3 linked regions of the Variovorax paradoxus genome follow. The main gene of each other region encodes a partner of the protein of the gene in region 3 in a complex. Links are inferred from orthologs where the notes say so. Each region holds a gene or a part of one and is shown on either strand. Other genes may lie near its edges.

Evidence for each region.
Region 1: the proteins of QHG62_RS04065 (region 3) and eno are in contact, whole or in part, in a solved structure (PDB 2FYM), measured with the Escherichia coli proteins. The link is inferred for Variovorax paradoxus from one-to-one orthologs.
Region 2: the proteins of QHG62_RS04065 (region 3) and pnp are in contact, whole or in part, in a cryo-EM structure (PDB 9QH0), measured with the Escherichia coli proteins. The link is inferred for Variovorax paradoxus from one-to-one orthologs.

The regions. Positions count from the first base shown.
Region 1 is NZ_CP123990.1:3,320,604-3,330,468, reverse strand. What follows is about bases 6,885-9,865. They hold eno (phosphopyruvate hydratase), read right to left. Parts: upstream 9,027-9,865; coding sequence 7,743-9,026; downstream 6,885-7,742. Other genes in these bases: kdsA (3-deoxy-8-phosphooctulonate synthase), read right to left, coding at 9,386-9,865; QHG62_RS16000 (DUF1330 domain-containing protein), read right to left, coding at 9,054-9,359; ftsB (cell division protein FtsB), read right to left, coding at 7,448-7,726; pnuC (nicotinamide riboside transporter PnuC), read right to left, coding at 6,885-7,347. In the rest of the region: QHG62_RS16055 (ferritin-like domain-containing protein), read right to left, coding at 1-755; QHG62_RS16050 (gamma carbonic anhydrase family protein), read left to right, coding at 793-1,317; QHG62_RS16045 (Hsp33 family molecular chaperone HslO), read left to right, coding at 1,350-2,360; QHG62_RS16040 (NAD(P)-dependent oxidoreductase), read right to left, coding at 2,387-3,250; QHG62_RS16035 (SDR family oxidoreductase), read right to left, coding at 3,285-4,094; QHG62_RS16030 (AraC family transcriptional regulator), read left to right, coding at 4,209-5,009; QHG62_RS16025 (hypothetical protein), read right to left, coding at 5,049-6,026; QHG62_RS16020 (ATP-binding protein), read right to left, coding at 6,026-6,727; more of pnuC, read right to left, coding at 6,724-6,884. UniProt on the Escherichia coli protein: Catalyzes the reversible conversion of 2-phosphoglycerate (2-PG) into phosphoenolpyruvate (PEP). It is essential for the degradation of carbohydrates via glycolysis.
Region 2 is NZ_CP123990.1:3,705,400-3,715,251, reverse strand. What follows is about bases 6,808-9,775. They hold pnp (polyribonucleotide nucleotidyltransferase), read left to right. Parts: upstream 6,808-7,117; coding sequence 7,118-9,433; downstream 9,434-9,775. Other genes in these bases: QHG62_RS17860 (NAD(P)H-quinone oxidoreductase), read left to right, coding at 9,516-9,775; rpsO (30S ribosomal protein S15), read left to right, coding at 6,808-6,902. Outside these bases: QHG62_RS17900 (nitrate regulatory protein), read right to left, coding at 259-1,539; tRNA (adenosine(37)-N6)-threonylcarbamoyltransferase complex transferase subunit TsaD, read left to right, coding at 1,616-2,677; QHG62_RS17890 (alpha/beta hydrolase-fold protein), read right to left, coding at 2,613-3,371; QHG62_RS17885 (Hsp20/alpha crystallin family protein), read right to left, coding at 3,568-3,939; QHG62_RS17880 (branched-chain amino acid ABC transporter substrate-binding protein), read left to right, coding at 4,061-5,350; QHG62_RS17875 (pyridoxal phosphate-dependent aminotransferase), read left to right, coding at 5,363-6,520; more of rpsO, read left to right, coding at 6,636-6,807; more of QHG62_RS17860, read left to right, coding at 9,776-9,852. UniProt on the Escherichia coli protein: Involved in mRNA degradation. Catalyzes the phosphorolysis of single-stranded polyribonucleotides processively in the 3'- to 5'-direction. Also involved, along with RNase II, in tRNA processing.
Region 3 is NZ_CP123990.1:854,251-864,969, reverse strand. Bases 3,017-6,851 are described here. They hold QHG62_RS04065 (Rne/Rng family ribonuclease), read left to right. Parts: upstream 3,017-3,408; coding sequence 3,409-6,651; downstream 6,652-6,851. Other genes in these bases: QHG62_RS04060 (heme biosynthesis HemY N-terminal domain-containing protein), read right to left, coding at 6,779-6,851. In the rest of the region: QHG62_RS04085 (S49 family peptidase), read right to left, coding at 1-684; QHG62_RS04080 (Rieske (2Fe-2S) protein), read right to left, coding at 687-1,058; QHG62_RS04075 (HAD family hydrolase), read right to left, coding at 1,073-1,744; QHG62_RS04070 (RluA family pseudouridine synthase), read right to left, coding at 1,737-2,849; more of QHG62_RS04060, read right to left, coding at 6,852-8,062; QHG62_RS04055 (uroporphyrinogen-III C-methyltransferase), read right to left, coding at 8,065-9,156; QHG62_RS04050 (uroporphyrinogen-III synthase), read right to left, coding at 9,153-9,926; hemC (hydroxymethylbilane synthase), read right to left, coding at 9,943-10,719. UniProt on the Escherichia coli protein: Endoribonuclease that plays a central role in RNA processing and decay. Required for the maturation of 5S and 16S rRNAs and the majority of tRNAs. Also involved in the degradation of most mRNAs.

The sequences.
Region 1 (9,865 bases), 2.5 Mb from region 3 along the record:
TCGCGTGCCTCGAAGTTGAAAGGCGGCTTCAGGCGCGGCGCTTCGTAGTGCGCGACCAGCTCCGGATAGGTCAGTTCGGGGTCGCGGCCGGCGCGCTCGCAAAGCCAGCGATACCAGCGGTTGCCGATGGCCACATGGCCCACCTCGTCGCGCAGGATGATGTCGAGAATCTCGACCGCGCGCAGCGCATCGGGGGTGTTGACGCGCTTGAGCTTGGCCTGGATGAGCGGAGTGGCGTCGAGTCCGCGCGCCTCGAGCGTGCGTGGCACCAGCGCCATGCGCGCGAGCACGTCGTCCTTGGTCTTCTCGCACATGCTCCAGAGCCCGTCGTGGCCCGGAAAGTCGCCGTAGCGGTAGCCCATGCCCTGCAGGTGCGCATGCAGCAGCGTGAAGTGCTGGGCCTCCTCGTCGGCCACGCGCAGCCAGTCGCGGTAGTAGGCCTCGGGCATGCCGTCGTAACGCCACACCGCATCGAGCGCAAGGTTGATGGCGTTGAACTCGATGTGGCAGATCGAATGGATCAGCGCGGCGCGGCCCTCGGGCGTGAAGGGCGAGCGCTTTTGCACGGCCGTGGCAGCCACGCGCACCGGCTTTTCGGGGCGGCCCGGCACGCCGAGATCGTCCCCTTCGGTGCGCAGGGGTTCAAGTGCTATGGAATCGGTAGCTGCATGTGCAGCTGTGGCGCGTGTCGCGGCAACCTTGGCTTGAGGGTCGGTCAGTCGCAGCGCGGCCAGCGCGCTCAATCGGGGGTGCATCCCTACAATTCTAGTTTTTGCCCCCGGAGACTCCACGATGGCCCTTTATGAACTCGACGGCGTTGCGCCGCAACTCGGCACCGGCGCATGGGTGGCCGACAGCGCGGAAGTGATCGGCAACGTGAAGTTGGGTGAAAACGCGAGCATCTGGTTTGGCGCGGTGCTGCGCGGGGACAACGAGACGATGACCATCGGCCGAAACAGCAATGTGCAGGACATGTCGATGCTGCATTCCGACCCGGGCAGCCCGCTGACCATCGGCGAGAACGTCACCATCGGCCACCAGGTCATGTTGCACGGCTGCACCATCGGCGACAACTCGCTGATCGGCATCCAGGCCGTGGTCTTGAATAACGCCAAGATCGGCCGCAACTCGATTGTCGGCGCCGGCAGCGTCGTGACCGAGGGCAAGGAGTTTCCAGACAACTCGCTGATCTTCGGTTCGCCCGCCAAGGTCATGCGCACGATCAGCGACGAAGACGCCGCCCGCTTGCGCCACGGCTCCGACCATTACGTACAGAACGCCGTTCGCTATGCGAAGGGCCTCAAGAAAATCGCCTGATTCCATTCAGGCACAACCGAAAGAAATCCGTTTTGAGCGAGCTGCACAAATTCCTGTTCGATGGCCTGCCGGTGCGCGGCGTGATCGTGCGCCTGACAGATGCGTGGCAGGAAATCCTGGCGCGGCGTGCCTCCAACACCACCACCGGCGCCTATCCGCCGCCGGTGGCCGAACTGCTCGGCGAAATGACCGCCGCGGCCACGCTGATGCAGGCCAACATCAAGTTCAACGGCTCGTTGATCCTGCAGATCTTCGGCGACGGTCCGGTCAAGGTGGCCGTGGCCGAGGCCAAGCCCGACCTGAGCCTGCGTGCCACCGCCAAGGTCATCGGCGAGCTGCCGGCCGATGCGCGCCTGCCCGACATGGTCAACGAGAACAACAAGGGCCGCTGCGCCATCACGCTCGACCCGAAGGACAAGCTGCCGGGCACCACGCCGTACCAAGGCGTGGTTCCGCTCTTCGACGACGATGGCGAGAAGCTCGGCAAGCTGAGCGACGTGCTGCAGCACTACATGCTGCAGAGCGAACAGCTCGACACCACGCTGGTGCTGGCAGCCGACGACAAAGTGGCGGCGGGCCTCTTGATCCAGCGACTGCCGGTCAAGGGCGAGGGCAACCTCGAAGGTTCGTCGGGCGGTACTTCCGACAAGGACCACGACCAGGCGAATGAAGACGAGATCGGCCGCAACGAGGACTACAACCGCATCTCGATTCTTGCGTCGACCCTGACGCGCGACGAGTTGCTGACGCTCGACGTCGAGACCGTTCTTCGCCGCCTGTTCTGGGAAGAAAAGCTGCTGCGCTTCGAACCGCAGATGGGCTTGCTCGGCCCGCACTTTGCCTGCACCTGCGGGCGCGAGCGCGTGGCGCAGATGATCCGCGGGCTCGGCGTGCAGGAGGCCGAGGAAATCCTGGCCGAGCGCGGCGACATCGAAGTGGGCTGCGACTTCTGCGGCAAGCAGTACCGCTTCGATGCGGTCGACACGGCGCAGATATTCACGCCGCCTGGCGACCAGGTGCCCGCGAGCCCCGTGGTGCAATAGGTCGCGGGGCCTTTCCTCGCTCCCGCTCAGGCGGGCTGCCGCAGCACCTTGATCATTGCGGCCAGGCGCTCGTTCGCAAAGCCTGCGCCCAGCGCACGGTCGAACAGGCCCATCAGGAAATCCGGAAAGCTCGCATCGAGCTTTGCTTCGCGCGCCTGCTTCACGAACAGCCGGCCCGAGCCCGCGCAGGTGGCCATCGAGCTTTCGGGTTCGCCGTAGCGGCCGGTGTGAATGGCCTCGCCCTCGGCGCTGATCATTTCGCCGAGCACCGGCGAGATCGCACCGATCATCTGCGAGAACTCGTTCACCTTCAGCCCTTCGGATTCACAGATGCGCGCGCCGTGGAAGAACCCGCTCATGGCGCCGAACATGCACGAGAGCGTGGCGAGATCCCAGGCCGCCGAGTTGCCGATGGGCTCGCCCATGTACAGGATGTTTCCTGCAATGGCTTCGAGCACCGGCCGGCAACTGGCCAGCGCGCGCTCTTCGCCGGAAATGAAAAGCGGCGTATCGGGCCGGCCGATCTGGCCGGGCGTGGCGAGCAGCGCGCCGTCGAGGTAGGCCACGCCGCTCAGGGCGGCCCAGTCGTCGCGTGCATCCTGCGGCGTGCCGGTGCTCAACTGCACCAGCACCTTGCCGCGCAGCGCATCGGCCACGCCGGGCGAGGCCAGGATCGACCGGGAGGCCGCATAGTCGGCCACGCAGATCAGCACCACGGGGCTGGCCTGAACAGCGGCGAGGGCGCTGGGCGCGAGCACGGTGCCTTGGTTGAGGATGGGCTTGGCGCGCTCGGCGGTGCGGTTCCACACCGTGAGCGTGTGCCCGGGTTGAAGCGCTCGCGCGAGCGCAATGCCCATGGGGCCGAGGCCGATGAGGGACACGTCGGTCATGTGTTCGTTCTTTCTTTTTGATTGCAATTCAAGTTCAGGCCGCGGCCGGCGTGAGGTTCTGGCCCAGCCCGCCATCGACCGTGAGCCGCGCACCGGTCGTGAAGGTCGCCTCGAAGGCGAAGAAGAGCACCGCGCGGGCCACCTCTTCGGCCGTGCCGTGGCGCCGCATCGGCGTGATCTGGTCGCCCAGGCGGATGAACTCGGCGCGCTCCTCTGCCGTCGCATCGGCGATGCCGAGCGTGGGCGTGTCGATGAAGCCGGGGCTCACCACGTTGACCCGGATGCCGCGTCCCACGAGCTCTGCCGCAAAGCCCGAGGCGAAGGAACGCAATGCGGCCTTGGTCGCGCTGTAGACGCTCAGGCCGTGCATGCCGCCCTTGTCCGCGATGGACGAGGTGACGACGATTGCGCCGCCGGCGCGCATCAGCGGCACGAGGCGCTGCACGGTGAAGAACGGGCCCTTGGTGTTGATCGCGAAAGCGCGGTCGTAGCCGGCTTCGGTCACCTGCTCGAAGGGCTCCAGCGTCGAGATGCCCGCGTTGATGTGCAGCAGGTCGATGTGGCCGAGCTTTTCGCGGGCGAGCGCCGCGAGTGCGTCGATGTCGGCCAGCGAGCCCGTGTCCGAGGCTACGACATGGGCACGAGGCCCCAAGGCGCGGCGCGCGGCTTCGAGGTTCTTCGGGTTCAGGCCTGTCACGAGCACTTCGGCACCGCCTTCGAGCAGCGCCTGGGCGGTGGCCAGGCCCATGCCGATGGTGCCGCCGGTAATGACGGCCTTCTTGCCAGCGTATTTGTTGTTCGCAGGGATGTGCATGGATCGGGGGTCTTGAGTGGTTGTGTTCATGGCAGCGGATGATCCGGAAAGCGGCCGACCCGGTCGCGCACATTCGGCCGCGGTGCAGCACGAACGGACGCAGGCGCGCGAGCATGCTTTGCCGGCGCGCCGGATAATTGCCCGATGAGCGATCACGCCCCCTCCGACACCCATCTGAACGTGCACGTGCGCCACACGCCCGGCGGCGTGGTCGGCTTCGAGGCCGTGCCCGACCACCGCATCAAGGTGCATGCGGGTGCGCCCGTCAACGGCGCCTGCAAGCTGCACAAGTTCCGCTACACGCGCGGTGACATCGACATCCTGCCCGCCGGCAGCTCCGACGTCTGGCACGAGGACGCGGCCAGCACGTCGCTGGTGGTGCACATGCCGCCTTCGCTGCTGCGGCGCACCGCCGACGAAATGGGCCTGCCGGCCGACCGTGCGAGCCTGGCAGAGCGCCATCAGCTGCGCGATGCGCATATCGAACATATTGCTTGGGCACTCGACGCCGAACGGCGCGCCGGCTTTCCCAACGGCACTCTCTACGCCGACAGCCTGGGCACCGCGCTGGCGGCGCACCTGCTCGGCGGGCACCGGCTCCATGAAACGGCGCCGGTGCAGGGGCTCACACGGCCGCAGTTGCGCCGCGTGACCGACTACATCGAAACCCACCTGGAGGGCGATCTCTCGCTGGCCAGGCTGGCCGAGGTGGCGGGCCTGAGCGCGTCGCACCTGAAGACGCAATTCAAGCGCTCCACGGGCCTGCCGGTGCACGAGTACGTGGTTCACCGGCGTGTCGACCGTGCGCGCGGCCTGCTGGTGCGCAGCGGCATGGCCGCGAGCCAGGTGGCGCTGGAAAGCGGCTTTGCGCACCAGAGCCACATGGCACGATGCATGCGCCGTGTGCTCGGCGCCACGCCCAGCGAGGTTCGGCGCGCCGGCTAGGCCGCGCTGCCAGTCATAGGCGCCCAGCGGGCGCGTCGATCAGCGCGGAACCGCGTCGTCGAAATCGCTGAACGAGATATCGGGTGCGCTCGTGTTGTGGCGCGAAGGCAGGCTGCGCCCAAAGCGCATTTGCGTGCCGCTCAGCGTCTTCACTTCAGGCAAAGGCAGCACCTGCTCCGCCGCATCGGGAGATTCCCGCCACCGCACTTCGCTCACGTCGGCGTTGTCCGCCGCAACGTACATCGAGCGCAGCACCGCAAAGGGCCGTGCATCGGCGGTCGGAGTCGAGAGCCTGACATCGAGCGCGGTGCGCGCGCGGCTGATTTCGGACACCTTGGCGACGGCGCTGCCGCCCCTGGCAAAGCGCAGGTGAATGGCCAGCGGCTTGGGCACGATGCGGATCGATGCGATGTCGACCACCGGCCGGCTGCCTTGCTCGACCGGGCCGAGCAGGAACGACGAGCCATACACGCCGTCGCCGAAGCGTTCTTCCGGCAGCGGCTTGATGCGCCAGTAGCCGTCTGCGGGGTAGAGCACCAGCGCCTCGAGCACCTTGCCTTCTTCCTTGCGGAAGATCTGCAGCAGGTGAAAGCCGCGGTCGGTGCGCGCACCCACGCGCACCGGCACCTGTTGCGGGCGCCAGAAGCTGGGCAGCGTCATGCCGACGATGCGCCACTGCGCGTCGTCGAGCAGCACCACGCGGCGCGGCTTGAACTTGTGCGCGGGATCGGTAGGGTGCGCACCGCCGTCGAAGTTGCAGCCCGAAAAGTCGGGCGCGGTGACGTCGTTGCCGATGCTGCCCAGATACGCCGGCTGCAGCGCCTCGATGCGCATGCGCCGGATGCCTTCGCCGCGCAGCACCAGCGAGACGTTGTCTTCCTCGGCGCAGGCGGTCGTCGTGGTGGCGTTTTCCACGGTGGCGGCAACCGGTGCCGCCGCAGCGGTGCCGGCTGCCAGCAGGGCCGGGCCGACGAGACAAAGAAGACAGGCGAGACGAGAGAAACCAAGCGGGAACATCAGATCTCCGAACGGGGGTTTGGCGGGTTGTCGCGGCGGCCGAGCAGGTCGCTGAACAGACGATGTTCGCATTCCGGGTCGGAGCATTTCTCGCAAGGCCATGACCAGGAGGTGGGTTTCGCGTCGCCGCGGCTTCCCCGTGCCCGGGCCTGGCCCTCGTTGCCGGCGATGGAGTTGATGGCGTTCCATGCATTGGAAAGCCTTTCGCCGCCGGTGCCATGCACCACGGCGAATGAGAGTCCGGCGCCCGAAAGCGCCGCGCGCACCAGCGTGTCCGTCGGCTCGCGCGCGTGGTCGCCGTCGCGCAATGCGTCGGCAACCCAGGGGATGTCGAGCGCAGTCAGCAGCGTGATGGCGTAGCGCCGCTGTGCGGCGAGCGCATCGGCGTAAAGGGAGGTGTCGCCGAACAGCTGCTCGCTGTACACGGCAGTCATGAGCGCCGTGGTGTCGGCCACCACCACGCCCGAGGCCGCCGCGGCGTCGATGCGGCGCGTCTGTTCGTCGGCGATGGCGCGCTGCTCGTCGGGGCGAGGCGTGCGGCCTTCGCGCTCGCACCACTCGCGCAGGTACTCGGCCACCAGCGTGGCCGCAATGCCGCGCTCCTGCAGGCGCTGCGTGAGCGCGCGCGCGAGTTCAGTCTTGCCCGTGCTCTCGGCGCCGAGCAGCGCAATGACGCAGCCGGTGGGCAGCGTGGGTGTCATGCGCGCGCAGCCTCGCTCTGCATGCGCGAGCGCCATGCAACAAAACCCGCCACGCTGAGCGCCGCGAACACAGCGTAGAGCCCGACGGTGAGCCACAGGCCCTTATGGATGAAAAGGCCCACGCTCACGATATTCACCGCCAGCCACACCAGCCAGTTCTCGATGAACTTGCGCCCCAGCAGGAACTGCCCGACCAGGCTGAGCCCGGTGGAAAAGCCGTCCCACCAGGGCACGTCGCTGTCGGTGAAGCGGTGCAGGAAGAGGGCGACCGCTGGCCATGCCACCGCGCAGGCCACTAGCGCAAACGCAATGCCGCGCGGCGAAAGCCGGCTGACCCGCAGTGCGCTGCCGTCAGCCCGATGGCCTCGCAGCCACTGTGCCCAGCCCCAGAGCGCGACGATAGCGAAGAACACCTGGAGCGAGGCGTCACCGTAGATTCGCGCCTCTGCAAACACGGCCACGTAGAGCAGCGAGCTGACGATCGCGAGCGGCCAGCCCCAATGGATTTCGCGCATGTTGCAGCCGACCATGGCCAGCGCCAGCACGGCAGCCACGAGTTCGAGCCAGCTGACCGGAGAGCCCCAGAGCGCAAAGGCGGGGGCCGAGAAGAACTCGGGCATCAGCGGAGTCAGGCGTCGAGCGCCGCCGGGCCGCCCCAAGGCGCGAGCGGCCCCCTCGGGGGGCAGCGAGGACACGCAGTGCCGAGCGTGGGGGCCATATTCAGTGGGTCACTTGAACGAACACTTCGTTGGGCTTGACCATGCCCAATTCTTGTCGGGCACGCTCTTCGACCATTTCGAGCCCGACCTTGAGGTCGTTGACCTCGGAGGCCAGCCGCTCGTTGGTGACGGCGGCCTTGGCATTGGCCTCTTTCTGCGCAGCCAGCTTGGTCTGCAGCTGCGACACATCGCGCACGCTGCCGCGCCCGTTCCACAGCTGCCACTGCAGGACGACCAGCAGCAGCAACAGCACGATGGGTGGAACGAGGCGCGAGCGCATGCCGCGGAGCCGGGCGCTACTTCAGGTTGTAGAACGCGCCGCGGCCAGGGTAGCTGGCGATGTCGCCCAGGTCTTCCTCGATGCGCAGCAGCTGGTTGTACTTGGCGATGCGGTCGGAGCGCGAGAGCGAACCGGTCTTGATCTGGCCGGCGTTGGTGCCCACCGCGATGTCCGCAATGGTGCTGTCTTCGGTTTCGCCCGAGCGGTGCGAAATGACAGCCGTGTAGCCCGCGCGCTTGGCCATCTCGATGGCGGCGAAGGTTTCGGTCAGCGTGCCGATCTGGTTGATCTTGATCAGGATCGAGTTGGCAATGCCCTTGTCGATGCCTTCCTGCAGGATCTTGGTGTTGGTGACGAACAGGTCGTCGCCCACCAGCTGCACGCGCTTGCCGAGGCGTTCGGTGAGCAGCTTCCAGCCGTCCCAGTCGCCTTCGTGCATGCCGTCTTCGATGCTGATGATCGGGTACTTGTCGACCCAGGTGGCCAGCATGTCGGCCCAGTTGCCGGCCGACAGCGTGAGGTTCTCGCCGGAGAGCACGTAGTTGCCGTCCTTGTAGAACTCGCTGGCTGCGCAGTCGAGGCCGAGCGCAATCTGCTCGCCCGCCACGAAGCCGGCCTTGTCGATGGCTTCGAGAATCAGCTGGATGGCCGCTTCATGGCTTTCGACGCTGGGTGCGAACCCGCCTTCGTCGCCCACCGCCGTGCTGATGCCGCGGTCGCCCAGGATCTTCTTGAGTGCATGGAACACCTCGGCGCCGTAGCGCACGGCTTCGCGGAAGCTCGGGGCGCCCACGGGGATGATCATGAACTCTTGCAGGTCGAGGCTGTTGTTGGCGTGCGCGCCGCCGTTGATGACGTTCATCATCGGCACGGGCAGCTGCATGCCGCCCATGCCGCCGAAATAGCGGTACAGCGGCAGGCCCGATTCTTCGGCCGCGGCGCGCGCCACCGCCATCGACACGGCGAGCGTCGCGTTGGCGCCCAGGCGGCCCTTGTTGTCGGTGCCGTCCAGGTCGATCATCGTGCGGTCGAGGAAAGCCTGCTCGCTGGCGTCGAGGCCGAGCACGGATTCCGAGATCTCGGTGTTGATGTTCTCCACCGCCTTGAGCACGCCCTTGCCGAGATAGCGCTTCTTGTCGCCGTCGCGCAGCTCGATGGCTTCGCGCGAACCGGTCGATGCGCCCGAGGGCACGGCCGCGCGGCCCATGGTGCCCGATTCGAGCAGCACGTCGCACTCGACTGTGGGATTGCCTCGGCTGTCGAGGATTTCGCGGCCGACGATGTCTACGATTGCACTCACTTATTGCCTTTCGTTTTGAACTGAATCTCAGACCGGGGCGGAAACGCCCTCGACCAGAACCATATTGAAGAATTCGGTCGTTCCGGCGCGTTTGGCGCGCGCGGCACGGTACAACTCGTCGTCGTAGAAAGCCTTGGCCTTCTCGTAGCTGGGAAAGCGCAGCATGGCGATGCGCGCGGGCTGCCAGTTGCCTTCCAGGGTTTCGAACTGGCCGCCGCGCACAAGGTACTCGCCGCCCGCCGCCTTTACCGCGTCGGGCGCAATAGCCATGTACTGCTTGTACTGCTCGGGGTCGGTGACCTTCATGTCGACGATGATGTAGGCGGACGCCATGTGTTCTCCAGTCTTGTTGTTGGGGCTCAGTTGAAAGAGTTTTCCAGGAAGCCGTTTTTCTTGGCGATGCGGTCCAGTTCGAGCAGCGTTTCCAGCAGTGCCTTCATGTGCTTGAGCGGCACGGCGTTGGGGCCGTCGCTCAATGCCTTGGCGGGGTCGGGGTGCGTTTCCATGAAAACGCCGGCCACGCCCACCGCAATGGCAGCCCGTGCCAGCACCGGCACCATTTCGCGCTGGCCGCCCGAGCTCGTGCCCTGGCCGCCCGGCAGCTGCACCGAGTGCGTGGCGTCGAACACCACGGGTGCGGCAGTCTCGCGCATGATGGCGAGCGAACGCATGTCCGACACCAGGTTGTTGTAACCAAAGCTCGCGCCGCGCTCGCAGGCCATGAAGCTGTCTTCGTCGAGCCCCGCTTCCTTGGCGGCCGCACGCGCCTTGTCGATCACGTTCTTCATGTCGTGCGGCGCAAGGAACTGGCCCTTCTTGATGTTCACCGGCTTGCCCGA
Region 2 (9,852 bases), 2.8 Mb from region 3 along the record:
CGGGATGGGGGACGCCTTTGTCCAACTTCGGTGGGCAACACCCGCCGTTGGGTGCTGCCTGCCTCGGACCCAGGGGTCCATGTACTACTTCAGCAAACTGCGTGCCAGCTTTGTCGGCCGTTTTTTGCTATCGCCGTGCTATCGAATAGGCAGCAAAAGAACGATTGCCGGTGGGTGCGCAGGGGCCCTGAGACGGAAAGTGGGTGCGATGCACGCTTGTTGTGCGCCGCACCATTTCGAACGCATGCGGCCGGCTGTTCAGCGCCGCGATGTCGTGTCCAGGGGCAGGTAGTCGGCCATGGCGAGCATCGACTCGGCCACGTCCACCAGGCGGCGCTTCTGGTTCATGGCGGTTTGCAGCAGCATCTTGTGCGCCTCGTTCTCGCTCATGCGCCGATGCGCCATCAGGAGGCCCTTGGCGCGTTCGACCAGCTTGCGCTCGTTGAGGGAGGCGCGAACGGTCTCGAGTTCTTCGCTCATGGCCTGCAGCCGGTGCGATTGCTCCTGCACCATGTCGAGCACCGAGCGTTCGAGGTGCCGGCCGTATTGGGCCGGTGCCGTGGCCTCGGTGCCGGTCTCGTCGAAGAAGATCGCGCCTTCGGCTTGCGGCGCGAGGGTGCCGAGCACTTGCTGGTATTCCTGCAGCTCGCCGCGTGCCTGCGCGATCTTGCGGGCGCAGAGTTCGCGCAGTTCTTCGGCCAACCGGTGTTCGACGGTCTTCATGGCGTCGATGCGGCGGGTGCAGCAGTCGAACCAGTTCTGGCTCAGCCGGGCGTCGGGCGCGGCCCCCGAAGCCGCCTGGGCCGAGGTCACGCTCATGCGGCGCAGGCGCTCGATCTCGGCCATGAAGGCGTCGGACTGGCCCTGGTGCCACAGCGCTAGCACGCCGCTGCTCGAAAAGTCGATGAAGACCTGGAAACAGCGCTCCTGCAGCTCGATGAGGTGCAGCCATTGCTGGCGCTGCGCTTCGTCGGTACGCCCCACCGCCAGCGACGCGGCTCCGAAGGCGCGCTCCTGGCCGGCAAACTCCTTGCCCTGCATGAAGTTGAACATCGCGACGAGCAGGCGCGAAATCTCTGGGTCGGTGGCGCCGTCGGCGGCCTCGAACACCACGGCCAGCAGACCGGCAACGAGCTTGGCGAAAGCGGCGGTCGCCTGCGCGGGCGTCAGCTCCAGCGCTGCCACGCGGCGCCGCAGCGCGGGCAAGCCGTCCAGGCCGGGAAGCACCCAGGCAATGCGGCTGAAGAGGCGGGCGCTGTTGCCTGCGGTGGCGCCCGGGCGGCCTTCGGTTTCGAGCTGGTCGAATCCGGCGCGCACCTCTTGTTCGAGTGCCAGGCATTCGGCGATCTGCGGGTCGCGCTGGTCGGCAAAGCGAACGCCGCGCGAGGCGAGAAACACGTTGGACATGCCACGCTCCCGCTGCAGCGCATGGACGAGCCGCGCGATCAGCCCGACCAGGTCGCTGGTGCGCGCGAGCTGGTCGAGCTCGTCGATTTCGCACTTTCTGGCGGCGATCAGGAAATTCAGTCCGGATTTCATGGTGGGAGGGGGAGGCAAAAGGCGTGCTGCAACATCCGTGCCGCATGGGCATTCCGCGCCGCCTACACTCCTGCGAATGCTTCTTCTGGGAATCGAATCCTCCTGCGACGAAACCGGCGTGGCGCTGGTTGAGTCGCACGGCGACGCGCTGCCGCTCTTGCGCTCGCATGCGCTGCACAGCCAGATCGCCATGCACCAGGCCTACGGCGGCGTGGTGCCCGAACTCGCCAGCCGAGACCACATCCGCCGCGTGCTGCCGCTGACCGAAGCGGTCATGGCGGAGGCCGGACGTTCGCTGGCCGAAATCGACGTGGTCGCCTATACACGCGGGCCGGGCCTTGCCGGGGCCTTGCTGGTGGGGGCGGGTGTGGCGTGCGCCCTGGGAGCGGCGCTAGGCAAACCGGTGCTCGGGGTGCATCACCTCGAAGGGCACTTGCTGTCGCCCTTCCTGAGCGCGGATCCGCCGGAGTTTCCGTTCGTGGCGCTGCTCGTTTCTGGCGGGCACACCCAGCTGATGCGGGTGGACGGTGTGGGGCGCTACGAACTGCTGGGCGAAACCATCGACGACGCGGCGGGCGAGGCTTTCGACAAGAGTGCCAAGCTCATGGGCCTGCCGTATCCGGGTGGCCCGTGGCTGGCCAAACTGGCGGAAGAGGGCAATGCGGAGGCGTTCAAGCTGCCGCGGCCGCTCCTGCACAGCGGCGACCTGGATTTTTCATTCGCCGGGCTGAAGACCGCGGTGCTGACCCAGGCCAAGAAGCTCGGCGACGGGCTGGAGGCGAGCAAGGCCGACCTGGCCGCTTCCACACAAGCCGCCATCGTCGAGGTGCTGCTGAAAAAGTCGCTGGCTGCGCTCGGGCAGACCGGCCTCAAGCGGCTGGTGGTTGCGGGCGGCGTGGGCGCCAATCGAAGCCTGCGGGAGCAACTGAACGCCGCCTGCGCCAGGCGCGGCGTGCGCGTGCACTACCCCGAGCTGCACCTGTGCACCGACAACGGCGCGATGATCGCGATGGCGGCCGCGATGCGGCTGCAGTCGGGCCTGGCGCAGGCCAGCGCGCGCTATGCCTTCGACGTCAAGCCGCGATGGCCCATGGCTTCGCTGATGGCATCCGCGGCGCCGGCGCAGGTGCCCGCGTAGCAGCGGGGCGCTGCGCGCGGCCGAGCGAAGGCACCGGCAGCACGTCGAGCATGTTGCGCCACAGCTGGCGCCACTGCGGCCAATCGTGGCCGCCTTCGGTGGTGAACACCCGGCCTTCGGGCAGCGCATCCGCCAGCAGCTTGTGGTTGCTGGCAAAGCGGTCGCTGAGGCCGAAGCCCAGGTACAGCTGCGGCAGGTCCTTGGATCTTTGGGGTTCCAGGTATTGCTGGAACCAGGGCCACAGCTTGCGATCGACTTCCTCGTCGGGCTGAGGGCCGGTGGGAGCCTGCCAGGTGCGCAGGCCGCCTGCCTTGTGGATTTCGGCGCCCAGAACGCGCCGCCCCAGGTAAGGCGCCAGCGCGACGATGCCGTCGACCGAGCCCGGCCTGGACAGTTCGTGGATCAGCGCGCCGAAGCCGCCGATGGAAATGCCCACGAGCCAGATCGACTTGTAGCCCTTGGCGCGCTGCGGCTCGATGACGTCCGCATGCAGGCGCTCGCTGAGCGTCTGGTCGTAGTAGTAGGAAACGTCGGCGTCCACCAGCAGTGAATCGGCGGCCAGGTGGCGCTCCTGGACTGCGCTGATGAAGCCTTCGCGCTCGAATTCGTCGGGTTTGAGATAGGCGCCTGGCAGGAAAACCAGGAGCGTATCGGACCGTTCGTTGTCATTGGCTGACTTGAGGTGCGTGATCATGGCGTGCCTTATTGGGCACCCGAATCCGCACCGTTAGCGATTCGGTGCGTCCGCGAGACGCCCACGAAGAAGAAAGAAGAAAAATGTGAATACGTCACATGATGTGACGTTATTCACTGTCCTATTGTGATTAAGGAGCGTCTTCAAAGTCAAAAACAATAGTTAACGACACTTTCCTCTCGTGGGCATTGCAAGATCAGTTGATCTGCAGCTCCGAAACGCGGCTCACTGGCACTTGCTTGCCCAGCTTCAGCGTGAGCACGCCGTTCTCGAGCTTGGCCTCGCTGGCGCCCGCGTCGATGTCTTGCGGCAGCTCGTAGGCAGCCTTGAACTGGCGCTTGGCTTCGGCCTTGCTGCCGATGCGGACCACGGCACCTTCGATGCCGATGGTGAGGTCTTCACGCGAAAGGCCGGGCACATCGACGGAGAGCGTCCAGCTCTTTTCGTCCTGTTCGACGAGCGGGGACTTGCGGGCATCGGTGAAGGCTTCGTTGACGAAACGCTCGAAGGCGCGGTCGTACGAACGCGGAGCAAAGCGGGCGGTATGAAGGGCGGGTGCGAAAAACATGAAAGAACTCCTGAATGAACACAATGGGGACAAGAATGTGTGTCCCTTACACTGCGCGGCCATTCAAAGCTGAGTGCCGCTTGCCACCACATCTAGGCGCGGCCGCAACCGTTTCAAGACAATGAATCCCCCCTTTATTTGGCGTCGCAAGGCCTTGAAATTTGCGGCGCTGGCGCTATGCGCGGCCCCCTTTGCCGCAGCAGCGCAAACGCCGCCGGCGCCCATCCGCCTGGCGCTTATCGAGAGCATGAGCGGTCCCTTCGCCAACACGGGCGAAGCAGTGTTTCGCAATCTGCTGTGGGCCGTGGAGCGCGTGAATGCGCGCGGCGGCATCAAGCTGCCGGGCGTGCCCGGCGGTGCGCGGCCGCTGCAGCTCGACCGCTACGACAGCAAGGGGCAGAACGAAGAAGCGCTCTCGGCGCTGCGCGCGGCCATGGACGACGGTGCGCGCATCGTGCTGCAGGGCAACTCGTCGGCGACCGCCGCGGCGCTGGTCGATGCCATTGAAAAGAACAACGAACGCGATCCGTCGCGGCGCGTGATCTTTCTCAACTACGCGGCGGTCGATCCGGTGCTCACCAACGAGCGCTGCAGCTTCTGGCACTTTCGCTTCGATGCCCATGCCGACATGCGCGTGGTCGCGCTGATGGACGTGGTGAAGGACGATGCAACGCTCAAGCGCGCATACCTCATCGGCCAGGACTACAGCTTTGGCCAGGCGGTGCTGCGTGAATCGAAGCGCCAGCTGGGCGTTCAGCGGCCCGATGTGGAAATCGTCGGGGACGAACTGCATCCGATGGGCAGGGTGAAGGACTTTGCGCCTTACGCCAGCAAGATCATCGCGAGCGGCGCGCAGGCGGTGTTTACCGGCAACTGGGGCAACGACCTCACGCTGCTGGTGAAGGCGGCGCGCGAGGGCGGCTTCAACGGCACCTTCTATACCTTCTACGGCAATGCGCTCGGTGCGCCGGCGGCCATCGGCGATGCCGGCATCGGCCGCGTGATCGCCGTGGCCGACTGGCTGCCTAACGTGCAAACGGCCCAGTCCGAAGCGTTCTATCGCGCATTTCGCGCGCGCTTTCCCAAGCCTGCCGACGACTACGTGCACATGCGCATGCAACTGCTGGTGGAATCGCTGGCGCAAGCCATCGAGCGCGCAGGCAGCGCCGAGGCCGCCGCCGTGGCGCGTGCCCTCGAACAGGCCGACGTGAGCCTTTACGGCCAGCGCGGACGCATGCGCGCTTCGGACCATCAGTTCCAGCAGCAACTCGTGGTCGGCGTGATGGACAGGCAGGGCAGGCCGGGCGTGCAGTTCGATGTCGAAGGTTCCGGCTACGGCTTTCGCGTGATCAAGACCATCGCACCCGAACGCGCCGAACTGCCGACGACCTGCAAGATGAAGAGAAGCTAGGAAAACCAACTCATGCGTGAAGCCATCCACAACCTCGAAGCCTCCAAGATCCGCGAGGTTGCCAATGCCGGTCTCGGCCGCGACGACGTGCTCGCCTTCTGGTTCGGCGAAAGCGACGAAGTCACGCCCGAGGTGATCCGCCAGGCGGCCATCGATTCGCTTCAGCGCGGCGAAACCTTCTACGCGCACAACCTCGGCCTGCCCGAACTGCGCGAGGCAATCGCCGGCTACACCAGCAAGCTGCATCCCAAGGTCGATGCTTCGCGCATTGCCGTGACCTCCGGCGGTGTGAGCGCGCTGATGCTTGCGGTGCAGGCGCTGGTCGATGCGGGCGACGAAGTGGTTGCGGTCACGCCGGTGTGGCCCAACCTGACGGCGCAGCCTGCGATTCTTGGCGCTGTGGTGCGCACGGTGTCGCTGGTACCCGCCGATGGGCAATGGACGCTCGACCTTGCAGCGTTGCGAAAGGCCGTCACGCCAAAAACCAAGCTCCTGATCGTCAACGCGCCCAACAACCCGACAGGCTGGACCATGACGCGCGAAGAGCAGCAGGCCGTGCTCGACCACTGCCGCGAAACCGGCACCTGGATCCTGGCCGACGAGGTTTACGAGCGGCTCTACTTCGAGCCCACGTCTAACGGTTGCGCTCCGAGCTTTCTGGACATTTCGAGGCCCGACGACCGGCTGGTGGTGACGCACAGCTTTTCGAAGAGCTTTCTCATGACCGGTTGGCGCCTTGGCTGGCTGGTGCTGCCGCCCGCGCTGGTCGAAGGCATCGGCAAGCTGATCGAGTTCAACACCTCGTGCGCGAGCGTGTTCACCCAGCGCGCCGCCGTTGCCGCCATCGAGCACACCGCGGAGATCACGCCTCGCGTGGTTGCCCACCTGAAGCAGTGCCGGGACACTCTGGTGCCGCTGCTGGCGGCCTTGCCCGGTGTGCAGGTGACCCCGGCCAAGGGCGGCATGTACGCCTTTTTCCGGCTCGAAGGCTTCGGCGACTCCCTCGAGCTTGCCAAGCGCCTGGTCGTCGAGGCTGGCCTTGGCCTGGCCCCCGGCAACGCCTTCGCCCCGGAAGCCCAAGGCTGGCTGCGCTGGTGCTTCGCCTCCAAGGACCCGCAGCGCCTTGTGCAAGGCGTGGAGCGCCTGAAAACCTGGCTATCCAGACAGTAAACGCGCAAGCCCCGGGCGAGCTATAATCCCGAGGCTTTGCATGCCGCAAGGCGCACGGTAGGGGCAGTTCCAGCGCCTACCGCAAGTCAAACATCCCGGAACAAGGAAATTCAACATGATCGCAGCCTCCATCAAGGCCGAAGTCGTCAAAGACAACGCCCGCGCCGCCAACGATACCGGCAGCCCCGAAGTGCAAGTCGCACTGCTGACCGCCCGTATCAACGAGCTCACCCCCCACTTCAAGACGCACGCCAAGGACCACCATGGCCGTCGCGGCCTGCTGCGCATGGTGAGCCGCCGCCGCAAGCTCCTGGACTACCTCAAGTCCAAGGATGCCGACCGTTACACCGCGCTGATCGCCAAGCTGGGTCTGCGCAAGTAAACCGAATCGCATGAAAAAACGCCTGGGTTAGTCCGCTAGCTCAGGCGTTTTTTACTTCGCGATCCACTTTCGGAGTGCCAAAACAGAGCGAAGCTGTGTCATTCCAATGAAGTTCCCGCTGAGCTTCGCTGGAATGGCATCGTGTTCTGAGAAGCCTCCGTCCCTGCGGAACCTGTGATGAATACAGGTCAATCGCTATCAAAACAGGAGCAAACATGAGCCTCTTCAACAAAGTCACCAAGTCCTTCCAATGGGGCGACAAGACCGTCGTCATGGAAACGGGTGAAATCGCTCGCCAGGCCAGTGGCGCCGTGGTGGTCGACATCGACGGAACCGTGGTCCTGGCGACCGTGGTGGCCTCCAAGTCGGCAAAGCCCGGCCAGGACTTCTTCCCGCTGACCGTCGACTACATCGAGAAGACCTACGCCGCGGGCAAGATCCCCGGCAGCTTCTTCAAGCGCGAAGCCAAGCCGAGCGAACACGAAACGCTGACCAGCCGCCTGATCGACCGTCCGATTCGCCCGCTGTTCCCCGAAGGCTTCCTGAACGAAGTGCACGTGGTCATCCACACGCTGTCGCTCAACCCCGAAGTCGACGCCGACATCGCCGCCATGATCGGCGTGAGCGCCGCGCTGTCGATTTCCGGCATTCCGTTCAGCGGCCCGATCGGCGCTGCGCGCGTGGGCTACATCAACGGCCAGTACGTGCTGAATCCGGGCCAGACCGCCCGCAAGGATTCGCAGATGGACCTCGTCGTGGCAGGTACCGAAGCCGCCGTGCTGATGGTCGAATCCGAAGCACAGCAACTCAGCGAAGAAATCATGCTGGGCGGCGTGGTGTTCGGCCATGAACAAGCCAACATCGCGATCAACGCGATCCATGAACTCGTGCGCGACGCCGGCAAGCCGGTGTGGGACTGGCAGCCGCCGGCCGAAGACGAAGCCTTCGTCGCCAAGGTCAAGAGCCTGGCTGAAGAAAAGCTGCGCGCCGTCTATCAAATCCGCAGCAAGCAAGCCCGCACGCAAGCCCTGCGCGAAGCCAACGCCAGCGTGATGAACACGCTGAAGGAAAGCGGCGAACCCTTCGACGCCGGCAAGGTCAACGACCTGCTGTTCTCGATCGAATCGAAGATCGTCCGCAGCCAGATTCTCTCGGGCGAACCCCGCATCGACGGCCGCGACACGCGCACCGTGCGCCCCATCGAAATCCGCAACTCCGTGCTGCCGCGCACCCACGGCTCGGCGCTGTTCACGCGTGGCGAGACGCAGGGCCTGGTTGTGACCACGCTCGGCACGGAACGCGACGCACAGCGCATCGACGCGCTGGCCGGCGAGTACGAAGACCGCTTCCTGTTCCACTACAACATGCCTCCCTTTGCCACCGGTGAAGTGGGCCGCATGGGCTCGACCAAGCGCCGCGAAATCGGCCACGGCCGCCTGGCCAAGCGCGCGCTCGTCGCGGTGCTGCCGACCAAGGAAGAGTTCCCGTACACCATTCGCGTGGTGTCGGAAATCACCGAATCGAACGGCTCCTCGTCGATGGCTTCGGTCTGCGGCGGCTGCCTTTCGATGATGGACGCCGGCGTGCCGATGAAGGCGCACGTGGCCGGCATTGCCATGGGCCTGATCAAGGAAGACAACCGCTTTGCGGTGCTGACCGACATCCTGGGCGACGAAGATCACCTGGGCGACATGGACTTCAAGGTGGCCGGCACGACCAACGGCATCACCGCGCTGCAGATGGACATCAAGATCCAGGGCATCACCAAGGAAATCATGCAGGTCGCACTGGCCCAGGCCAAGGAGGCGCGCATGCACATCCTGGGCAAAATGCAGGAAGCCATGGGCGAAGCCAAGACCGAGGTGTCGCAGTTCGCACCGCGCCTGACCACGCTCAAGATCAACCCCGAGAAGATCCGCGACGTGATCGGCAAGGGCGGCGCAGTCATTCGCGGCCTGCAGGAAGAAACCGGCACGACGATCAACATCGACGAAGACGGCACCATCACCATCGCCTCGACCGATCCGGAAAAGGCCGAGTTGGCCAAGAAGCGCATCGAGCAGATCACCGCCGAAGTCGAAATCGGCAAGGTCTACGAAGGCCCGGTCACCAAGATCCTGGACTTCGGCGCACTCATCAACCTGCTGCCCGGCAAGGACGGCCTGCTGCACATCAGCCAGATCGCGCACGAGCGCGTCGAGAAGGTGACCGACTATCTGAGCGAAGGCCAGATCGTGAAGGTCAAGGTTCTCGAGACGGACGAAAAGGGCCGCGTCAAGCTGTCCATGAAGGCCCTGAGCGAGCGCCCGGCAGGCATGGAATTCCAGGAACGCGCACCGCGTGAAGACCGTGGCGACCGCGGTGATCGCGGCGGCGAGCGTCGCGAGCGTTCGGACCGTGGCGACCGTGGCGGTGACCGCGGCGGCGAACGTGCGCCTCGTTTCAACAACGAGCAGCAGCAGCCGCGCAACGAGCAGCCGCAGGCCCCCGCCGGCGAGCAGCCGTACGCACCGCGCGAATCGCAAGAGTAAGAAGGGCGCAACGGCAGCTTTGCCGTTGCCGACTTTTTAATTGCTAACCACGCCCGGACACGGGCGTTGCAGGCCAAAGACCATGAAAGCCATTGAAATCACTTCGTACGGCGCCCCTGAGGTGCTGCGCGCCGTGGAGCGTCCCGATCCGGTGGCCGGCGTGGGCGAATTGCTGATCCGTGTTGCCGCGAGCGGCGTGAACCGTCCGGACGTGTTGCAGCGCAAGGGCCACTACCCGGTGCCGCCGGGTGCTTCCGACCTGCCGGGCCTCGAAGTGGCCGGCGAGATCGTGTCGGGCGATGCCGCTGCCCTGGCCGAGGCGGGCTTCAAGATTGGCGACCGCGTCTGCGCGCTGATCGCTGGCGGCGGCTATGCCGAGCTGTGCGTGGCGCCTGTGGCGCAATGCCTTGCGGTGCCCA
Region 3 (10,719 bases):
GCCCTTGTTCTCTCCGGCCGTCAGCAGCCGGCGCTCGACGCCAACCTTGTCCATCACGCCGGTAAAGCCGAAACCGTCCATCAGCACGCCGATGCTGCCGACGATGCTCGCCTTGTCGACAAAGATCTTGTCGGTGGCGGCCGCAATGTAATAAGCGGCCGAGGCGCAGGTTTCTTCGACCACCGCGTACACCGGCTTCTTGTGCTTGGCTTTGAGGCGCTTGATCTCATCGCTGATGATGCCGGCCTGCACGGGGCTTCCGCCAGGCGAATTGATGAGTAGCACGATGCCCTTGGCGCCCTCGTCCTCGAAGGCTGTTTTCATTGCAGCCACGACGAATTCAGCACTCGCATCGCCGCCATTGGCAATTTCGCCCTTGATCTCGACGACGGCCGTGTGGGCCGTGGTCTTGGCGGTGCTCGGCGTGCTGCGCGACATTGCGAGCCAGACCAGGAAGATGAAGAAGGCGAGCCACGAAAGACGCGTGAAGGTCTTCCAGCGGCGCGCGGCCTTCTGTTCGTTCAGGGAAGCGAAGGCGAGCTTCTCCAGCGTTGCACGTTCCCATCCGGGACGCTGCGTGGGATCTTTGGCCATGTTCTTCGGCGCGCCCTGCGAGGACGCAATGGGAGTGGCCGGCTCAAAAGGATCAAAACCTTCAGGTTCCGTGCGGTTCGGGTCGGTCATTGTCAAAAAGTCAGGGGATGGAGGTTCCAGGCAGTATGCCAGTGCACCACGCCGTCACGTTCGCTGAGGGCGATCTTCACGAGGCCGCCGCGGCACGGGCCGCCGGCGCACTCGCCCGTGTCCGGCTTGTAGACCGCGCCGTGCGTGGCGCAGAGCAGCCACTGGCCGCTGTCGTCGAAGAAGCGGTCGGGCTGGAAATCCATTTCCATGGCCACGTGGCTGCATCGGTTCAGGTAGGCGTGCGGCTGCCCTTCGAAGCGCACTGCAAAAGCACGGCAGGTTTCGCCGCCGTAGACCACGTCGAAAGGTACGGCGAGGCTGCCTTCGACCAGGTCCGAGGCGTTGCAAAGGGGAATGGGCTCTTCTTCGCTCATCGCAAGATCTTCGCTCAGGCGTTGTCCAGGAGCCAGGCCTCGAGGCTGGCCACCGAATGGGCAACGAACAACGGCTTCAGCTCGTCGAAGCTTTCGGGTTCGTGTGCGCCGTAGCTCACGCCCACGCTCGCGCAACCGGCGTTGAGCGCCAGCTGCAGGTCATGCGTGGTGTCGCCGATCATCAGGGTGCGTTCGGCCGGCACCTCGAGTTCTTCCATCAGTTCCAGCAGCATGCGCGGATGCGGTTTGCCGAATGTCTCGTCGGCCGTGCGCGAAGCGTCGAAGCGGTCGCGCAGCGCGACTGTCTTGAGCGCTTCGTTCAATCCGCGGCGCGATTTGCCGGTAGCCACGGCAAGCTTGTGGCCGCGCGCGCGCAGGGCGTCGATCATCTGGAGCACTCCGTCGAAAAGCACCAGGTCGTCCTGGTGCTGCAGGTAGTGATAGCGGTAGCGCGCGCCGAGTTCGGCGTATTTTTCCTTCGGCACATCGGGCGCCGCACGCGCCAGGGCCTCGGCCAAGCCCAGGCCGATGACCCAGGCGGCGTCGTTTTCGCTCGGCTTGGCGCCGCCGACGTCGATCACCGCCGCCTGGATGCAGCGCACGATGAGCCGGGTGGAGTCGTAAAGCGTGCCGTCCCAATCGAAGGCGATCAGGTCGAAGCGCAGGGGGCGGGAAGAATCAGTCATTGGCCGTGGGAGTGGGATGTTGGGCAAGCGCCTCGAGCGCCTGCGGCGGCATCAAGCCGTGCAGTTCAGGCGGCAAGCCGGCCTGCAGCGCCACGCGCTCGCCGGTCGAGGGATGGCTGAACTGCAAACGCCAGGCATGCAGGAACATGCGCTTGAGGCCGAGTTTTTGCAACGCGCGCTGGCGTTCGAAGTCGCCGTACTTGTCGTCACCGGCAATCGGGTGGCCGGCCGAAGCAAGGTGCACGCGAATCTGGTGCGTGCGGCCGGTCTTGATGGTGACCGCCAGCAATGACAAAGGCGTGGCATCGCCGGCCAGCGTGAGCCGCGCCAGCACCCGCACCAGCGTGACGGCGCGCATCGCGTCCGGATGGTCCTTGGCGACCACGCGCACACGACGCTCGCCGGCGCCTGCGCCATCACCCGGCAGCAGGTATTTGGCAAGCGGCGCATCGAGCACCTTCTTGTTGGCGGGCCAGGCGCCCTCGACCAGCGCAAGATAGGTCTTGCCCGTTTCGCGGTCGCGGAACTGGTCTTGCAGCGCCACCAGTGCGCTGCGCTTCTTGGCCACCAGCAAAATGCCCGAGGTCTCGCGATCGAGCCGATGCACCAGCTCCAGGAACTTGGCGGCCGGCCGCGCGGTACGCAGCTGCTCGATCACGCCAAAGCTCACGCCGCTGCCGCCATGCACCGCCACCCCGGCCGGCTTGTCGATGGCCAGCACCGCGTCGTCCTCCAGCAGCACCGGAAATTCGCGCGGCGGCGCGGGCGGCGTGGCGCCTTCTTCGGCGCGGGCAGATATGCGCACCGGCGGCAGCCGCAGCACGTCGCCCACCTCGATGCGGGTTTCGGCCTGCGCCCGCCCCTTGTTGATGCGCACCTCGCCCGACCGGATGATCCGGTAGACGTGCGTCTTGGGCACGCCTTTCAGGTGGCGGAACAGGAAGTTGTCGAGCCGCTGGCCCGCGGATTCCGCATCCACGGTAATGAATTTGATGGAGGCGTGCGGCGCCCCCGCACCCTCCGCGGCTTTTTGAGCCGCGGGATCCGGAACTGCGGGATTTGGAGCGGCCGCGGGGCTTCGCTTCGCACCTATAATGTTTTTCACCAGCGCGGTCGTGTAAGTGCTTGATTAGACAGAAGTTTAGATCACTGCAGTCAAACGCCCAGGACAACGCTGCGAGGTCGATGCCGCTTTGGCGCCGAGACTGCAAACCCCGCGCAATTGCGCAAAGTGGCAGACCCTGCACCCAAGTCAAGCCGACACCCACGAAACACCGATACGGAATACCCAGCCTGCAGCTTCCAAGCTGCCGGCGGATCGAAGCGAGTCCCTTGTGTTGATGCTGCTGATTCAACTGTGCCTGCGTTGGCCCACCTGGCTTTTGCCAGCGGCCTCAGGCATTGAGTCATCCGCACCGCGCGCCACCATTGCGCAACCAGCTATCAATAAGATAGCTGCTCAACACCGAATCTGGCTCGCGCCCATCCACGCGCCCCCACCCCGGCTGTCTTCTTGAACTGACGTTCAAGAGGCCTGTTCGCGCTTGCCGCGGCAGTGACAGCATCCGGGGCCAAGCGGCAATTCCCCTCGTTTCGCGGGCGTCGTCCGTGCATCGTTGGCCCGTCATGGGCCTGTAGAACGATACATATAAGGACAACGCATCATGAAGCGGATGCTGATCAATGCCACGCAGGCCGAAGAACGCCGCCTGGCCATCGTCGACGGGCAAAAGCTCCTCGACTACGAAATCGAGATCGAAGGGCGCGAACAGCGCAAAGGCAACATCTACAAGGCCGTCGTCACGCGCGTCGAGCCCTCGCTGGAAGCCTGTTTCGTCGACTACGGTGAAGACCGCCACGGGTTCCTGCCGTTCAAGGAAATCTCGAAGCAATACTTTGCCGAAGGCGTTTCCGCCAACCAGGCACGCATCCAGGACGTCATCAAGGAAGGCCAGGAACTGACCGTCCAGGTCGAGAAGGAAGAACGCGGCAACAAGGGCGCGGCCCTCACCACCTTCATTTCGCTGGCCGGCCGCTATGTCGTGCTGATGCCCAACAACCCGCGCGGCGGCGGCGTGAGCCGGCGCATCGAGGGCGACGACCGCGCCGAGCTCAAGGAGGCGATGGACCAGCTCGAGTACCCCAAGGGCATGAGCATCATCGCGCGCACCGCCGGCATCGGCCGCTCGGCGCCCGAACTCCAGTGGGACCTGAACTACCTGCTCAAGCTCTGGAGCGCCATCGACGGCGCGGCCAAGGGCGGCAAGGGCGCCTTCCTGATCTATCAGGAATCCTCGCTCGTCATTCGCGCCATTCGTGACTATTTCAATCACGACATCGGCGACATCCTGATCGACACCGACGACATCTACGACCAGGCGCAGCAGTTCATGGCGCACGTCATGCCCGAGCATGCCGCCCGCGTGAAGCGCTACCGCGACGATGCCGCGCTGTTCAGCCGCTTCCAGATCGAGCACCAGATCGAATCGGCCTACGCCCGCACCGTGCAGCTGCCCTCGGGCGGCGCCATCGTGATCGACCACACCGAGGCGCTGGTCTCGGTCGACGTGAACTCGGCCCGCGCCATCAAGGGCGGCGACATCGAAGAAACCGCCACCCGCACCAACCTCGAAGCCGCCGACGAAGTGGCCCGCCAGATGCGCCTGCGCGACCTGGGCGGCCTGATCGTCATCGACTTCATCGACATGGACGAGTCGAAGAACCGCCGCGAAGTCGAAAGCCGGCTGCGCGACGCGCTTCGGCAAGACCGCGCCCGCGTGCAGTTCGGCTCGATCAGCAAGTTCGGCCTGATGGAAATGAGCCGCCAGCGCCTGAAGCCGGCGCTCAGCGAAGGCTCGTCGATCCCCTGCCCCCGCTGCGGCGGCTCGGGCCACATCCGCGACACGGAATCGAGTGCGCTGCAAATCCTGCGCGTCATCCAGGAAGAGTGCCTGAAGGACAACACGGCCGCGGTGCATGTGCAAGTGCCGGTCGAAGTGGCGTCGTTCCTGCTGAACGAAAAACGCCCCGAAATCGCCAAGATCGAGCTCAAGCAGCGCGTCACCGTGCTGATGGTGCCCAACAAGACGCTCGAAACGCCGAACTACAAGCTCGAACGCCTGAAGCACGACGATCCGCGCCTCGACCACATCGAAGCCAGCTACAAGATGGCCGACGAGATCGAAGACCCGACGGCCGTTACGCGCCGTTCGCAGGAACCCACCAACAAGCAGACGCCGGTCATCAAGGGCGTGCTGCCCGACGCACCGGCGCCGGTGGTGCCGCCCAAGCCCGAAGCCGTGCGCGCGCCCGCCGTTGCGCCGGCACCGGTCGCGCCGCCCGTGGCAAGCGCACCCGCGCCGGCCGAAATGGGCTTCTTCGCCCGCATCAAGAGCTGGTTCGGCGGCACGCCGGCACCGGCGCCCGCACCGGCCGTGATTCCCGTGGAAGCGCCGAAGCCCGCGCGCCGTGATGGCGGCCGGGGCGGCCGTGACGGCGAAGCACGCGGAACCCGCGATGGCGAACAGCGCCGCGGTGGCCGCGGCGGCGAAGGCCGCAGCGAAAACGGTGCCCGCTCCGGCGGCCGCGACGGCGACCGCCGCGGCGGTCGTGGTGGCGAGCGCCGCGGCGAGGGACGTGAAGGCCGCGAAGGCCGCAGCAGCGAACTGCGCAATGACGCCGCACAGCAGCCGCGTGAACAGCGCGAGCCCCGCGAACAACGCGAACCCCGTGAAGCACGCGGCCCGCGCGAAGGCGAACAGCGCCGTGGTGGCCGCGGCGAGCGCCGCGAAGGCGAAGGCCGCGAAGCACGCCCCGTTTCGGCCGACCTGATCGACGGCAACCTCGACGCGCAGCAGCTCGCACCCGGCGCCACTGTCGGCAATGACGAAGGCGCATCGGCAGAACGCGCACCGCGTGCCCGCGGCGAACGCCGTGAACGTGGCGAGCGCGGCGACCGTGCTGATCGCGGCGAACGCAGCGAACAGCGCAATGGCAGCGATGCACCGCGTGAGGCCTCGGGCAACGACAACGCCGCCGCACAAGACGATTCGCAAGCCGAACGCGCACCGCGCAACAGCCGTGAAGAACGTGGCCAGCGCGGCGAGCGCAACGACGGCCGCCGCGAACGCCGTGGCGAAGGCCAGCCGCGTTTCGCAAACGGCGAAGCGCAGGGCGAAGCACGGGCACCTGCCGACGAGGCAACAACTGCCATCGCTTCAGGCGCTGAAGGCGAAGGCAATGCCAACGAGCAGGCACCGCGACGTGACGGCGAAGAGCGCCGCGGCCGTTCGCGTGACCGTTACGGCCGTGATCGCCGTGAACGCGGCCCGCGCGACGAAAGCGAAGCCAACGTGGCTGGCGCATCGGCCGACAACGCATTCGCGGCCGAGCCGAACGAAGCCCGCGCTGCAATGCCCGAAGAAGAAACGCGCGCACCCGCACCGCGGAGCTACTTCGACCGCCCTGCAGCGGCGCCTGCACCCGTTGCTGCTCCGGTGGCACCTGCGCAAGCCGTTGCACCTGTGGAAGTTGTTGCACCGGCGGCAACCTTCGCTCCCGCACCCGTCGTGGCGCCCATCGCCGTCGAGAAGAGCACCGGCAGCAAGCCCGCCGCCAACGGCCGTGCCCTGCTGCCGAAGGTGCAGCCCTTCGAACTGCCGCTGAACGAACTCGCGCAAATCGCCGAGAGCTCGGGTCTGCAGTGGGTCAACTCGGATGCCGAGCGCATTGCGCAGGCCCGCGCCGCCATTGCGGCCGAGCCGAAGCCGGTGCACGTGCCGCGCGAACGCCCGCCTGCCATCACGCTGGACGAAGGTCCGCTGGTGCTGGTTGAAACCCGCCGCGAACTCAGCGCGATGACGCTGCCTTTCGAGAAGGCATCGACCGACGCTCAAGGCGTGAACTGAAGACGCTCAGGCCCTCGGGCCTGACAGCAATAAAAACGGCGCCAATTGGCGCCGTTTTTTTATGGGGAACGAAGGGAGCCTGCCTTCAGCAACGACCCGCAGCAGCCGCTACGCCGCAAGCAAATGCTCAGGCCTTCTCGACCTGCGCCGCCCTCTTCCACGCTGCTGCAGCCTGCTCCGCGTCTCCACGGGCCTCGGCCAGTTCGGCCAGCGCAAGCCATGCACGGCGATAAAGCTCCGTGTCCTGCAAACCCAGGCCCGCTTGCATGAGCAACTGCTGGGCCTTGCCCCACAGCTGCCGCTTCATGCAGGCCATGCCGGCAAGGTATTGCAGGTTGGGATCGCTCGGGTTGTTGCGTTGCGCCGTTTCAATGCGGGCGAGCCAATCGGCATCGACCGAATCGAGCCCCGCCTCGAGCGCGCGTGCCAGCCTTACGCGCAATGCGTCGCCCAGGCCGCGCGGCTGCGAGACCATGCGTTCCCATGCCGGCAGCAGCCACCCGCGCGCCAAGGCAAGATCGCCGCGCAAGGCCACCATGCGCTGGGCGGCGTGAATGGCCACCTCCGGCATTTCACGCTCGGCCGCATCAAGCTCCCCCCATGCACGGAGCAATTGCGCCGGGTCATGCGCACTGCCCAATAGTTCGGTGGCCAGTCCACGCACGATGCTTTGCGCTGCGGCATCGGAAAAGGCGCGATGTTTGGCGAGCAGGCGTGCGGTTTCCAGCGCTTCAAGCGTACGCCGGTCCTGGCGGGCTGCTTTCAGGCGAATGCGCAATGCGAGCGTTCGCCGCTGCACGCCTTGCGGCAGTTCTTCGAGTCGGGCCAGTGCGCCTGCGGGATCGTGGTCTTCGAGCGCCCAGCGTGCAGCACGCAGCTGCACGCCCTCGCGCGTCTCGGGGCTTGCCAGCACAGTCCGGTCGACGCTTTCATTGAGGGCCTGCTGCAGATGGGCATCGCGCGCCGGCCGGTCTTGCAATGCCTGCGCACTTTCGGCGGCCAGCAAATGCGAGATCACGCGGACCTGCTGCGCTTGCGGCAAGCCGGCACCCAGGGCCGCAAGCGTTTTCTCTTGCACCAGCGCGGCTTGCGCGGCCTTGCGCGCACGCGAGAAACGGCCTGACAGCAACTGCACCATGGCGTCGAGCAAAGCCGAATGCAGCGTGCGTTCCTTTTGCTGCAGCCGCCATTGGCGCGCCTGGGTCGGAAGAGAGAACAGCGCCGCCAGGCCGCGCAGCGCCAGATGCAGCAACGCGAACGCGCCCAAGAGGATCACCAGCACCAGGTTCAGGGAAAGATCCACGCGCCACGGGGGCCAGAACACGGTGATCGTGCCCTGGTTGTTGCCTGCGAACAGCGCCACCGCCGCGGCGATGGCGAAAAGCGCCAGAAGCCAGAGTGCCGCCCGCATGATCAGCGCCCCGCCGCTGCGGTTGCCAGCGCGGCCAGCGTGTCGTCGATGCGCGGAGGTTCGGAGGTCTTCACCTGTGCCTGGAGCTGCTGCAGCAGCGTGGCGGCCGCTTGCGTGCGCCGCGACGCGGGATCGAAATAGCGGTTCAGCGATGCAGAAACCGTGGCGAGGTCGGTGCGCGCGGCATCCACCTGCCGCGACAGCAGGGAAAGCCGTGCGTTGAGCAGCTTGAGCTTGAGGTTCTCGCGCAGAAAGTAGGTCTGGTCGGGCGCCAGCAGCACCGCCTCCGGCCTTTCGATGCGGCCAACGCGCACCAGCGATCGCAGTTCGGCGCGCACTGTCAACAGCGCCCGCTCCCACCAGGCCGCGTCGGCTGGAATGGGCTCCGGCTGCCAGGCATTGGCGCCGGATCCACGCATGGCCACGGCGTTGAGCGGCGGCAGGTCATCCACGCTGCGCATCAGTTCGTCGAGTTTCTGCAGCGCCTCGCCGCTGTCGGCACTGGCGCTGCTGCGCAGGCGGTCGGCGTCGCGCTGCATGGCGCGCTGCAGCGGTGCGAGTCTGGGCTGCGCGGCGCGCGCGATGCGCAGATCGCCGGACTTGAGTGCCGCCAGCAAAGGCTCCACGCTGCCAGTAACCTGGGCTTGCTGCAGCGCCAGCCGCACGGCCGATTCGATGTCGACCACCAGGTTCTCGTCGCGCGAACGCGAGAGGCTTTGCATGAGTTCTTCGAGCTGTGAACGCTGCAGCGCAACCTCGGCGACACGGGTTTCGGTGAGGGCAGCGCGCGCGGCGGTGTCGCGCACGGTGTCCATGGCCTGCCGCGCGAGCGTGCGCGCCTCGAGCGATTGCGCCTGCGCTTCCGCGCTCTGGCGTGCCAACTGCTCCTGCATGCCGCTGACCTTCTGCCAAAGCGCAATCGCAATGGCCAGTGCTGCGAGCGACACGACGGCCAGCAGGCCCAAGCCGATACGAGAGAGCGTTCTTGCGGCGGCCGCCAGCGCTTCCGGCGACTGCGGCGCCGCGAGCGTTGCGGGCACCGGCGCGGCGGCAGTTGGGGGGGACAAGTCGTCGGACGGAGACGCGGCACTCATGAGAAGGATTCTATCGACGCGATCAACGCCTCACGCTGGGGACTGCACACGCGCACCGCTCCGAATCCCGCGGCGCGCGCGGCCTCGCCGATGCGTGCGTGCGTTGCCACCGCGCTGGCTGCCTGCCAGCCGGTCGTGGGCATTGCCAGCCGCAAATTGGAGATCGCCTCCGAGCTGCTGAACAGCCAGACCGCACGCCCTTCTGCACCATCGAGTGCGAGCGCGCGCTCCTCGTCGCCAAAGGAGGGCGGCAGGCGGCGGTAGGCGACCACCGTGTCGCGCAATCCATGCGCCGCATCGATTTCGTTGGCGAGCCAGTCGCGCCCCTTGGGGTTGCCGGCCGCGTCGCCGCCGCGCACGATCAGCACGCGCACACCCGCCGAAACCTGCTCTTTCACCCGTTCCCACAAGGCTTCGGAGTCGAAGCTCGCGGCATCGGGCGGCGGTGCGTCGATGGCTTCGTCGGGCACGCCGGCGCGCCGAAGGGCACGCGCCGTGCCGGGGCCGGTGGCCCAGAAGCGCGGGCGCGCCGCAACAGCATTCTTCTCGGCATGGAAAAAGAAGTGCTCCACCGCAGCCGCGCTCACGAACATCAGTGCGGCATAGTCTGAAAGTCGCCGCCAGGCGGCCCGCAGGGGCTCAGCGTCAGCGGCCGGTTCGATGACGATCAACGGCAACGCCGCCGCAACCAGCCCCGCAGCGCGAAAGTCGTCCACCCACTGCGCGGCCTCGCGCGCCGGCCGCGTGACGATGACGGGCTTGGAAGCCATCTGTGTGCGGCCGCGCTCAGTGCGCGCCAGCGTCGCGCAGCAGGTCCGCGGCCCGTTCGCCGAGCGCGCCCGCCTGCGCGAAATCGGCCGCTTCGGCCTGGGCGTGAATCCGCACCAGCGGCGCGTTTCCTTCGGGGTCGCCCCAGGCGGCGTCGATGCGCAACATGCCGTCCCCCTGCCAACGCGCATGCGCCGCCAGAGGCATCGAGCAGCTGCCACCCATCGAGCGGCTCACCGCGCGCTCGGCGGCGGTGGCCAGCCAGTCGCTGCGGTACGACAGCGGTGCGAGCAATGCAATCAGGTCGGCGCGGTCGGCCCGCACCTCGATGCCGAGTGCGCCCTGCCCTGCGGCCGGCAGCATGGTGTCGGGATCGAACGCAACCCGGATGCGCGATTCCAGGCCAAGCCGCTTGAGCCCAGCGGCCGCGAGCACGATGGCGTCGTACTGGCCTTCGTCGAGCTTGCGCAGTCGGGTGTCCAGGTTGCCTCGCAGCGGCTCTATGCGCAGGTCGGGCCGCATAGCGCGCAGCAGCACCACGCGCCGCAGGCTGGAGGTGCCGACGACTGCGCCCTGCGGCAGTTCGTCCAGCGAGGCATAGCGGGGCGACACCAGCGCGTCGCGCGGGTCTTCGCGCTCCAGCACGCAGGCCAGCACAAAGCCCTCGGGCAAATCCATCGGCACGTCCTTGAGCGAATGAACCGCGATGTCGGCGCGGCCTTCTTCCAAGGCGAGTTCGAGTTCTTTCACGAAGAGGCCCTTGCCGCCCACCTTGCTGAGCGACTTGTCCAGGAT